One region of the Streptomyces sp. 12E genome, then DNA from elsewhere that is predicted to be linked to it. Evidence: riboswitches for the same ligand, from Rfam matches in the RefSeq annotation. Region 1 holds a riboswitch; the other holds the start of a gene.
The links. A riboswitch is a leader RNA that binds a small molecule or an ion and turns the genes downstream of it on or off. The one in region 1 is predicted to bind glycine.
Positions count from the first base shown of each region.

Region 2: it holds a riboswitch for glycine, as region 1 does, so the genes downstream of both, gcvP (aminomethyl-transferring glycine dehydrogenase) here and gcvT (glycine cleavage system aminomethyltransferase GcvT) in region 1, are expected to answer to the same signal.

Region 1 is NZ_JBVNCJ010000001.1:5,162,261-5,167,407, reverse strand. It holds gene ACZ8ZB_RS23950 (enhanced serine sensitivity protein SseB C-terminal domain-containing protein) at 1-335, opposite strand, end outside; gene ACZ8ZB_RS23945 (enhanced serine sensitivity protein SseB) at 562-1,341, opposite strand; gene ACZ8ZB_RS23940 (AAA family ATPase) at 1,394-2,062, opposite strand; glycine riboswitch at 2,286-2,386, shown strand; glycine riboswitch at 2,387-2,518, shown strand; gene gcvT (glycine cleavage system aminomethyltransferase GcvT) at 2,591-3,709, shown strand; gene gcvH (glycine cleavage system protein GcvH) at 3,824-4,201, shown strand; gene glyA (serine hydroxymethyltransferase) at 4,217-5,147, shown strand, end outside.
Region 2 is NZ_JBVNCJ010000001.1:1,190,961-1,196,107, reverse strand. It holds gene ACZ8ZB_RS05645 (bifunctional nuclease family protein) at 1-314, shown strand, start outside; gene ACZ8ZB_RS05640 (MerR family transcriptional regulator) at 507-1,190, shown strand; gene ACZ8ZB_RS05635 (DNA polymerase IV) at 1,240-2,706, shown strand; gene ACZ8ZB_RS05630 (PRC-barrel domain-containing protein) at 2,625-2,999, opposite strand; glycine riboswitch at 3,114-3,209, shown strand; gene gcvP (aminomethyl-transferring glycine dehydrogenase) at 3,383-5,147, shown strand, end outside.

The DNA.
Region 1 (5,147 bases):
CGGCGCAGGTCCGGCCAGGGGATGCCGACGCCGCCGCCGGGGGCGTGCGGATTGAGCCAGAGCCCGTAGTGGCCGGGGTAGAGCGCACGGGCCACCTCGAGGCCGTCGACCACCTCGTACGACCGGTTCCAGCCGCTGGCGGAGAGCTCCTGGGCGGAGGTGACGCAGGGCGCGTAGCCGAGGCCGTCGACCTCCATGTTCCCGTACTGGGCGTCCGGGGAGCCGGCCTGGCCGTGCCAGAGCAGCATCCAGACCTGGCCGGAGGCGGGGGTCGCGAGGGCGCGCAGCAACGCCTCGTACGCGTCGTAACGCCCGGGCGTCACCTGGCGCAGCATGTGCTCGACCTGTCCGGTCGCCGCGGTGCCAGCGCTCACTTGTATCGCCCCTCCGTACCTCGCCAGCGGATGAACCTAGCTTAAGCCGACACCGTGCAGCAGGCTGCTGTACGGCGAGCGCGGATGGGCCGGGGCTTCGCGCCGTCCGGCGGGTGCGGGTTCGTCGTGGCTTGTCGCGCCCGCGCGGCGGAGCCGCACGTCGATGCAGTCCCGCGCCCCCGGGGGGTTACCGCCGGCGTTCGTAGAAGGGGTTGACCCTGGTGCGGAGCCAGTCGCCGACCGGGTCCTGGGCCAGGTCCAGGACGATGAGGTTGACCGGCCAGGGAGCGGAGGTCCGGCCGAGGGCCCGGCCCAGGGCGTTCAGCGGGAGGGTGCGGGCGTCGTCCTCCCACCTGGAGAGTTCCACGCCGACGAAGAGGACCGGGTCGGCCGTCTCGATCGCGGCGAGACAGCGGCGGGCGGTGGTCACCACGCCGAGGGCGTCGAACTCCGCCGAGGCGGCGGCGAGGAAGTCCAGCGGGTCGTCCTGCCAGTCGGGCTCGAACAGCCGGACCCGGCCGCCGGACGCCGGGCCGTCCAGCGGGCTGCGTCCGGCCCGGCACAGTTCGGCGACGGCGGGCGGCGGCAGCGGGATGCCGACCACGCCGCCGGGGTTCACCGCGATCCCGGCCTGCGGCGGCAGACCGCGGGCGAACTCCACGGCGGGCGCGACCGTGTACGACAGGTGGGAGCCGACGACCTGGCGGAACTGCTCCTCGGAACTGAAGACGGGGACGTAGGCCTGGCCGTCGAGCTCCAGGGTGGGCAGGTCCAGCGGTCCGCTGTCCGGGCCGCCGCCGTTCGGCAGCGGGACCCAGACGAAGCTGCGGCCCAGCACCTCGACGATCCTGCCGCCCGCTGAGGGGACGCCCAGGGAGGCGGAGAGCACCTCCTCCAGCTCGTTGCCGGGCCATCCGCCGTGCGGGTGGGGGTGCGCCTGCGCCGGGAAGTCCGCCGGGAAGTCCATCTGCCTACCGCCTGCTGCCTGGAACACTGCTGTGGCTGGAAAGGCTATCCGGTCAGCCCGTGAAGCCGACCCGGCGCAGTGTGTCCGCCGCGTCCCGGTCGATCAGGACCGCCGAACCGCAGCCGGCCGGCAGGGCGCCCCGCTCCACCGCGCGCAGCAGCCGCTCGCTCGCCGCGCGGTGGCGCAGGAACGCGTAGCGGGAGACGCCGCGCCCGCGTTCGCGCTGGCCGTCCAGGGCCTGCTGCGGGGTGACGTCGAGCAGCAGCAGATGCAGGCTCGCGCCCCGGCGGCGGGCCTCGCGGGCCAGCCAGCGGCGTACCCAGGCCTGCGTACCGCAGTCGTGCACGACGACCGGTCCCCCGGCCCGCAGCACGCGGCGCAGCCCGGCGTAGTGGGCGAGGCGGACCAGCGGGCGGTAGACCGCGTACGGCAGGAGGCGCGGCACGCGGCGGTCCCAGCGGTCCCGGGTGTCCTGGGAGTCGACGCGGGTGCCGCGCACCGTGCGCCGCATCAGCGTGGACTTGCCGCTGCCGGGCAGCCCGGTGACCACGACGAGGTCCCGGGGCCCGAAGAGCAGGGCGCGCGGGCTGCGGCCGGCCCGCGCGCGCAGATCGCGGACGACGGGCGCCGGCAGCGCGCCGCGGGCCTGTCGGGCCCGGGCGGCCGGCTGCGGAGGCAGCGTGACGCCCGTGGCGGCGGCGCACGCCGTGGTCCTGTTCACCGTGATCGTCCTCCCCTGGGGCCGGGTACGAGTACCGATCCCCGCCGAGTGTAAAGAGAAGGTAATGCCGGGTGTCCGTCGTTTCCGTCCGTTTTCTGGAACAGGCGTGTCACAGCTCCCTGTGACAGTGCCCGCACACCCTGTGCATCCCCTGGGAAGGGTCCCCCTGCCGCGCCTCCGCGATGCGTGCAATGATGTGCGCGCCAACTGCATACCGGCCGTTTGAATCCGCGCGGGAGAGTCCCCGGCACCGTTTGCCGCCGGGGCGCCGAAGGAGCAAGTCCCTCCCTTGAATCTCTCAGGCCCCGTTACCGCGCGGGCGAGGCACATCTGAAAAGCGGGCCGCCGAAGGGCATCAAGCAGTGCTCCGGCGGCTCCACCCAAGGTGCAAGCCAGGACCGTCCCCGCGTGGGCGTCGTGGCGAACCTCTCAGGTTCCGATGACAGATGGGGAGGAACGTCCTCGCCCTCCCTCACGCTCGAACGAACTCGCGCGGGAGGGACCCCCATCGCCCTGGGAGACCGACCGATGAGCAGTACCGAACCCCGCCGGACCGCGCTCGACGCCCTGCACCGTTCGCTCGGCGCGACGATGACCGACTTCGCCGGCTGGGACATGCCCCTGCGCTACGGCTCCGAGCGCGACGAGCACAACGCCGTGCGCACGAAGGCCGGCCTCTTCGACCTCTCGCACATGGGCGAGATCACGGTCGTCGGCCCGGGGGCCGCCGCGCTCCTCGACTTCGCCCTGGTCGGCAACATCGGGAGCGTCAAGCCCGGCCGCGCCCGCTACACGATGATCTGCCGCGAGGACGGCGGCATCCTGGACGACCTGATCGTCTACCGGCTGGACGACACCGCGTACCTGGTGGTCGCCAACGCCTCCAACGCCCAGGTGGTCCTGGACGCCCTGCGGGAGCGCTCGGCCGGCTTCGACGCCGAGGTCCGCGACGACCGCGACGCGTACGCGCTGCTCGCCGTGCAGGGCCCCGAGTCCCCGGCGATCCTCGCGTCGCTCACCGACGCCGACCTGGACGGCCTGAAGTACTACGCCGGTCTGCCCGGCACGGTCGCCGGCGTCCCCGCGCTCATCGCCCGTACCGGCTACACCGGCGAGGACGGCTTCGAGCTGTTCGTGAAGCCCGAGCACGCGGTGGAGCTGTGGCAGGCGCTGACCAAGGCCGGCGAGGGCGCGGGCCTGGTCCCGTGCGGGCTGTCCTGCCGGGACACGCTGCGCCTGGAGGCGGGCATGCCGCTGTACGGGAACGAGCTGAGCACCGCCCTCACGCCCTTCGACGCCGGTCTCGGCCGGGTGGTGAAGTTCGAGAAGGAGGGCGACTTCGTGGGCCGCGCGGCGTTGGCCGAGGCCGCCGAGCGGGCCGCCGCGCAGCCGCCCCGCGTCCTGGTCGGCCTGGTCGCCGAGGGCCGCCGGATCCCGCGCGCCGGGTACGCGGTCGTGGCCGGCGGCGAGGTGGTCGGCGAGGTCACCTCCGGCGCCCCCTCCCCCACCCTGGGCAGGCCGATCGCCATGGCGTACGTCGACCCGGCGCACGCGGCGCCCGGCGCCGAGGGCGTCGGCGTGGACATCCGCGGCAGCCACGAGCCGCACGAGGTCGTGGCGCTGCCGTTCTACAAGCGGCGGAAGTGACACCGTCGGCAGACGGCTCCCCGCACGTGAGCTGAGCAGGTCGTGCCCGCTCACGGGCGCCGTACGCAGTCCCCTCAGTCATCCGCAGTCCCCCCGTACAGGAGAATCCAGGCCATGAGCAACCCCACGCAGCTGCGTTACAGCAAGGAGCACGAGTGGCTGTCGGCCGCCGAGGACGGCGTGTCGACGGTCGGCATCACGGAGCACGCGGCCAACGCGCTCGGCGACGTGGTCTTCGTCCAGCTCCCCGAGGTCGGTGACAGCGTGACCGCGGGCGAGACCTGCGGCGAGCTGGAGTCGACCAAGTCGGTCAGCGATCTGTACTCCCCGGTCAGCGGTGAGATCACCGAGGTCAACGAGGACGTGGTGAACGACCCGTCGCTGGTGAACTCGGCCCCCTTCGAGGGCGGCTGGCTGTTCAAGGTGCGGGTCACCGACGAGCCCGCCGACCTGCTGACCGCCGCCGAGTACGACGCCGAGATCGCCGGCTGAGGAGCCTGTAGCCGCATGTCCGTTCTGAACACGCCCCTGCACGAGCTCGACCCGGCGGTGGCCGCCGCGGTCGACGCCGAGCTGCACCGCCAGCAGTCCACCCTCGAGATGATCGCCTCGGAGAACTTCGCCCCGGTCGCGGTCATGGAGGCCCAGGGCTCGGTCCTCACCAACAAGTACGCCGAGGGCTACCCCGGCCGCCGCTACTACGGCGGCTGCGAGCACGTCGACGTGATCGAGCAGATCGCCATCGACCGGGTCAAGGAGCTCTTCGGCGCCGAGCACGCCAACGTGCAGCCGCACTCGGGCGCGCAGGCCAACGCCGCCGCGATGTTCGCGCTGCTCAAGCCCGGTGACACGATCATGGGTCTGAACCTCGCGCACGGCGGGCACCTGACCCACGGCATGAAGATCAACTTCTCCGGCAAGCTCTACGACGTGGTCGCGTACCACGTCGGCGACGACGGCCGGGTCGACATGGCCGAGGTCGAGCGGCTGGCCAAGGAGAGCAGGCCGAAGCTGATCGTCGCCGGCTGGTCGGCGTACCCGCGTCAGCTGGACTTCGCCGCGTTCCGCCGGATCGCGGACGAGGTCGGCGCGTACCTGATGGTCGACATGGCGCACTTCGCCGGTCTGGTGGCCGCGGGCCTGCACCCGAACCCGGTGCCGCACGCCCACGTCGTGACGACCACCACGCACAAGACCCTCGGCGGTCCGCGCGGCGGTGTGATCCTGTCCACGGCCGAGCTGGCCAAGAAGATCAACTCCGCGGTCTTCCCGGGCCAGCAGGGCGGTCCGCTGGAGCACGTGGTCGCCGCCAAGGCGGTCGCGTTCAAGGTGTGCGCCTCCGAGGAGTTCAAGGAGCGCCAGCGCCGTACCCTGGAGGGCGCCCGCATCCTGGCCGAGCGGCTGGTCGAGGACGACGTGAAGGCCGTGGGCGTGGACG
Region 2 (5,147 bases), 4.0 Mb from region 1:
GGCCGCTGACCCACGACCTGTTCAAGGACGTGCTGGAAGCGGTCGGGCAGGAGCTCACGGAAGTGCGCATCACCGATCTGCGCGAGGGCGTCTTCTATGCGGAGCTGGTGTTCGCCAGCGGTGTCGAGGTGAGTGCCCGCCCCTCCGACGCCATAGCGCTGGCCCTGCGGACGGGTACGCCGATCTACGGCAGTGACACGGTGCTCGACGACGCCGGGATCGCCATCCCGGACGAGCAGGAGGACGAGGTGGAGAAGTTCCGCGAGTTCCTCGACCAGATCTCGCCGGAGGACTTCGGGACCAGTAACCAGTGAGGGCGGTCGGTGGCCGCCGTTCCGGGCGGCCACCGGGCTCGCGCCGGGGGCATTCGGCTAGCCTTTCCCATACCGAGGCACGGGAAACCACTCTTAGGGTGATTATCACTCGGCGTGCCGAGTGTGGCGATCGTTGACGCACCCTTGGTGACTGCCTACCTTCGAGGAGGCAGGTCAAGGACGGAGGTCGGCGTGAGAAGCAGCGGCGACGGTACGGCTGGGGGTGCTCCCGGACGTGGTTTCGGGACGAGCGGACCGTACCCTCCCCAGAGCTCCCGGTTCCGTCCGAGTGGGGGGCATCCCGTGCACGGCGGCGCGATCGACCACGCTTCGCAGCGACCGACGGCTGTGCCGAGCAGCGGAGGGGCGACATCCATGGCGTCCGAGCAGATCGGCTACCGGGGGCCCACGGCCTGTGCCGCCGCCGGTATCACCTACCGGCAGCTCGACTACTGGGCCCGTACGGGCCTGGTCGAGCCGAGCGTGCGGCCGGCCCATGGATCGGGCACGCAGCGGCTGTACAGTTTCCGTGACGTCGTCGTACTGAAGATCGTCAAGCGGTTCCTGGACACGGGCGTCTCCTTGCAGAACATCCGCACGGCGGTCCAGCACCTGCGCGAGCGCGGCTTCAGCGACCTGGAGCGCATGACGCTGATGAGCGACGGCGCGACGGTCTACGAGTGCACCTCGCCCGACGAGGTCCACGCCCTGCTCCAGGGTGGCCAGGGCGTCTTCGGCATCGCCGTGGGCGTGGTGTGGCAGGACGTGGAGAGCGCGTTGTCCCAGTTGCACGGGGAGCGGATCGACACGGGGGAGACCCTGGTCGGGCACAACCCGATGGACGAGCTGGCGCGGCGGCGGAACAAGGCCGTCTGAAACCGCCCCGGGGCGGCCGTTGTCAGTGGTGTGGGGCAGCATCGAAGACGTGAGATCCGCGCCCACGATCCTGCACCTCGACATGGACGCCTTCTTCGCCTCGGTGGAGCAGGCGTCCAAGCCGAGCCTGCGCGGCAAGGCGGTCGTCGTGGGCGGGCTCGGGCCCCGGGGCGTGGTGGCCACCGCCTCGTACGAGGCACGGATCTTCGGCGTCCACTCCGCGATGCCCATGGCGCAGGCCCGGCGGCGCGCGCCGAACGCCGCGTACCTGGTGCCGAGGTTCGCTCTCTACCGGTCGATCAGCGAGCAGGTGATGGGGTTGCTGAGGGCTCTGTCGCCGTTGGTGGAGCCGCTGAGCCTGGACGAGGCGTTCGTGGACCTGGAAGCCGGCGGAGCGGCCTGGGACGAGCGGTCGGCGCGGCTGGCCGGGGCGAAGCTGCGCGCGGACATACGGGCGGTCACGGGGCTCACCGGGTCGGTGGGTCTCGCGGCCTCCAAAATGCTGGCGAAGATCGCCTCGGAGCAGGCGAAGCCGGACGGACTGGTGCTGATCGAGCCGGGCACGGAACGGGCCCTGCTGGGGCCGCTGCCGGTCCGCACCCTGCCGGGCGTCGGGCCGGCGACCGGTGACCATCTGCGGCGGGCGGGGATCCACACGGTCGACGAGCTCGCCGAGGCCGGGGAGGACGAGCTCGTACGGCTGCTGGGCAAGGCCCACGGGCACGCGCTGTTCGCGATGGCGCTGGCCCGGGACGAGCGGCCCGTGGTGGCCGAGCGGGAGACCAAGTCGGTGTCGGTCGAGGACACGTACGACGTGGACATCCACGACCGGGCGCGGGTCGGTACGGAGGTGCGGCGGCTCGCGGACCGGTGTGTGCGCAGGCTGCGGGCGGCGGGACTGTCGGGGCGGACCATCGTGTTGAAGGTGCGCCGGTACGACTTCTCCACCCTCACCCGGTCCGAGACGCTGCGGGGCCCCACGGACGATCCGGCGGTGGTGCGGGAGGCGGCCGCGCGGCTGCTGGACTCGGTCGACACGACGGGCGGGGTGCGGCTGCTGGGCGTCGGGGTCAGCGGGCTGGCCGACTACACGCAGGAGGACCTGTTCGCCCAGGCGGGCGGGCACGCGGACGGCCTCCCGCCCGAGGAGGCCGAGGCCGCGCCCGCGCCGGAGCCGGAGACGCCCGCCGAGCGGCGCTGGTCGGCGGGTCAGGACGTACGCCACACCGTGCACGGGCACGGATGGGTGCAGGGCAGCGGGCTGGGGCGGGTCACGGTGCGCTTCGAGACGCCCGGCTCGGAGCCGGGCCGGGTGAAGACCTTCCGGGTCGACGACCCGGCCCTGGAACCGGCGGAACCGCTGCCGCTGGTGTCCCGGAGTCCCGGAGAGGACGAGGGTGCGGAGGCCGGCGGAGGGCTGGTGAGCAGTGCGGGTCAGGCCGGTTTGTCGTTCCCGGCGAGGTTGCCGAAGTCGCGGTCCGGGAGGGGAGGAGGAGTGCCGAGGTCCAGTCCGTAGTGGTGGTAGAGCTGCAGTTCCTGTTCGGGGGAGAGATGGCGGCCCACGCCGAAGTCGGGGGCGTCCTTGATGAGGGCGCGCTCGAAGGGGACGTGGAGGGCGCCGTCGACGAGGTCGCTGGGTTCCAGGGGGACGAAGGCGTCCCTGCTGAACAGGCCGGTGCGTATCGCCGCCCACTCCGGTACGCCGGTGGCGTCGTCGAGGTAGACCTCGTCGATCGTGCCGATCCGGTTTCCGTTGCGGTCGAACGCCTTGCGGCCGATCAGGTGGCGCGGATCGATGTCGGTCTGCACGGGCCCTCCACTGGTCGCAAACTCATCCGTTGGCACCACAAAACGGCACAATCGGCTGGACGGCCACTCGAGGGCGTCGGCGCGGTGCTCGCTGGTACGCTGGCAAACGGCTGCTGACCCCGTGCGGGAGAGTCCTCCGGACACCATCGGAGGCGCCGAAGGAGCAAATCCTCCCCGGAATCTCTCAGGCACACGTACCGCACGGACGAGGTCACTCTGGAAAGCAGGGCGGGTGTCGACGGCTTCCGCTCTCACCGACGGTGAAAACCGGACGCCTTCGGGCCGTCCGGTGAAACTCTCAGGTTGAGATGACAGAGGGGGAGGCCGTCCGGGTACCCGCGCCGTGGTGCCCTCGAAGGTCGTCGGACCAGGAGGCCTCCTCAATGACCGCCCCTCGCACTCCGCTCTCCGAGCTCGAACGGGGAATCCCCTTCGAGCAGCGCCACATCGGCCCCGACCACGAGGCCCGGGCCAAGATGCTCGCCCAGGTCGGTTACGGCTCGCTGGACGAGCTGACGGCCGCCGCGGTGCCGGACGTGATCAAGAACGCCGACGCGCTGGACCTGCCGGGCGCCCGGAGCGAGGCCGAGGTGCTGGCCGAACTGCGTGCGCTGGCCGACCGCAACGAGGTACTCGGCTCGATGATCGGGCTCGGCTACTACGGCACCTTCACCCCGCCCGTCATCCTGCGCAACGTGATGGAGAACCCCGCCTGGTACACGGCCTACACGCCGTACCAGCCGGAGATCTCCCAGGGCCGGCTCGAGGCGCTGCTGAACTTCCAGACCGTGGTCGCCGAGCTCACCGGACTGCCGACCTCCGGCGCCTCCCTGCTCGACGAGGGCACCGCCGCCGCCGAGGCGATGGCGCTGTCGCGGCGCATGGGCAAGAACAAGAAGGGCCTGTTCCTGGTCGACGCGGACGCGCTGCCGCAGACGATCGCGGTGATCGAGACCCGCGCCGAGCCGACCGGCGTCGAGGTCGTCGTCGCCGATCTGAGCGAGGGCATCCCCGCCGAGGTGGCCGAGCGCGAGATCAACGGTGTACTGATCCAGTACCCGGGTGCCTCCGGTGCCGTACGCGACATCAAGCCGCTGATCGACCAGGCGCACGGGCTCGGCGCGCTCGTCACCGTCGCCGCCGACCTGCTCGCCCTCACCCTGTTGAAGTCGCCCGGTGAGCTGGGCGCGGACATCGCGGTCGGCACCACGCAGCGCTTCGGTGTGCCGATGGGCTTCGGCGGGCCGCACGCCGGTTACATGGCCGTGCAGGAGAAGATGGCGCGCAGCCTGCCCGGACGGCTCGTCGGCGTCTCCGTCGACGCGGACGGACACAAGGCCTACCGCCTCGCGCTCCAGACCCGTGAGCAGCACATCCGCCGCGAGAAGGCCACCAGCAACATCTGCACCGCCCAGGTGCTGCTCGCCGTCATGGCCGGGATGTACGCCGTCTACCACGGCCCGGAGGGACTGCGGCTGATCGCCCGGCGTGTCCACCGGTACGCCACCGTCCTCGCCGAGGGGCTGCGGTCCGGCGGTGCCGAGATCGTGCACGGCTCCTACTTCGACACGCTGACCGTGCGGGTCGCCGGGCGGGCCGCCGAGGTCGTCGCCGCCGCCCGCGACAACGGCGTCAACCTGCGTCTCGTCGACGCCGACCACGTCTCGATCGCCTGTGACGAGACCACCACCCGGTCGCAGCTGGCCGCCGTGTGGAGCGCCTTCGGCGTCGAGGGCGACGCCGAGGCCCTGGACGCGGCCGCGCGGGACACGCTGCCGGACGCCCTGCTGCGCGACGACGAGTACCTGACCCACCCCGTCTTCCAGCAGCACCGCTCCGAGACCGCGATGCTGCGCTACCTGCGCCGACTCTCCGACCGCGACTACGCGCTGGACCGCGGAATGATCCCGCTGGGCTCCTGCACCATGAAGCTCAACGCGACCACCGAGATGGAGCCGGTCACCTGGCCCGAGTTCGGGCAGCTGCACCCCTTCGCGCCCGCCGAGCAGGCGCAGGGCTACCTCACGCTCATCCACGAGCTGGAGGAACGCCTCGCCGAGGTCACCGGCTACGACAAGGTCTCCCTCCAGCCCAACGCCGGCTCCCAGGGCGAGCTGGCCGGTCTGCTCGCCGTGCGCGGCTACCACC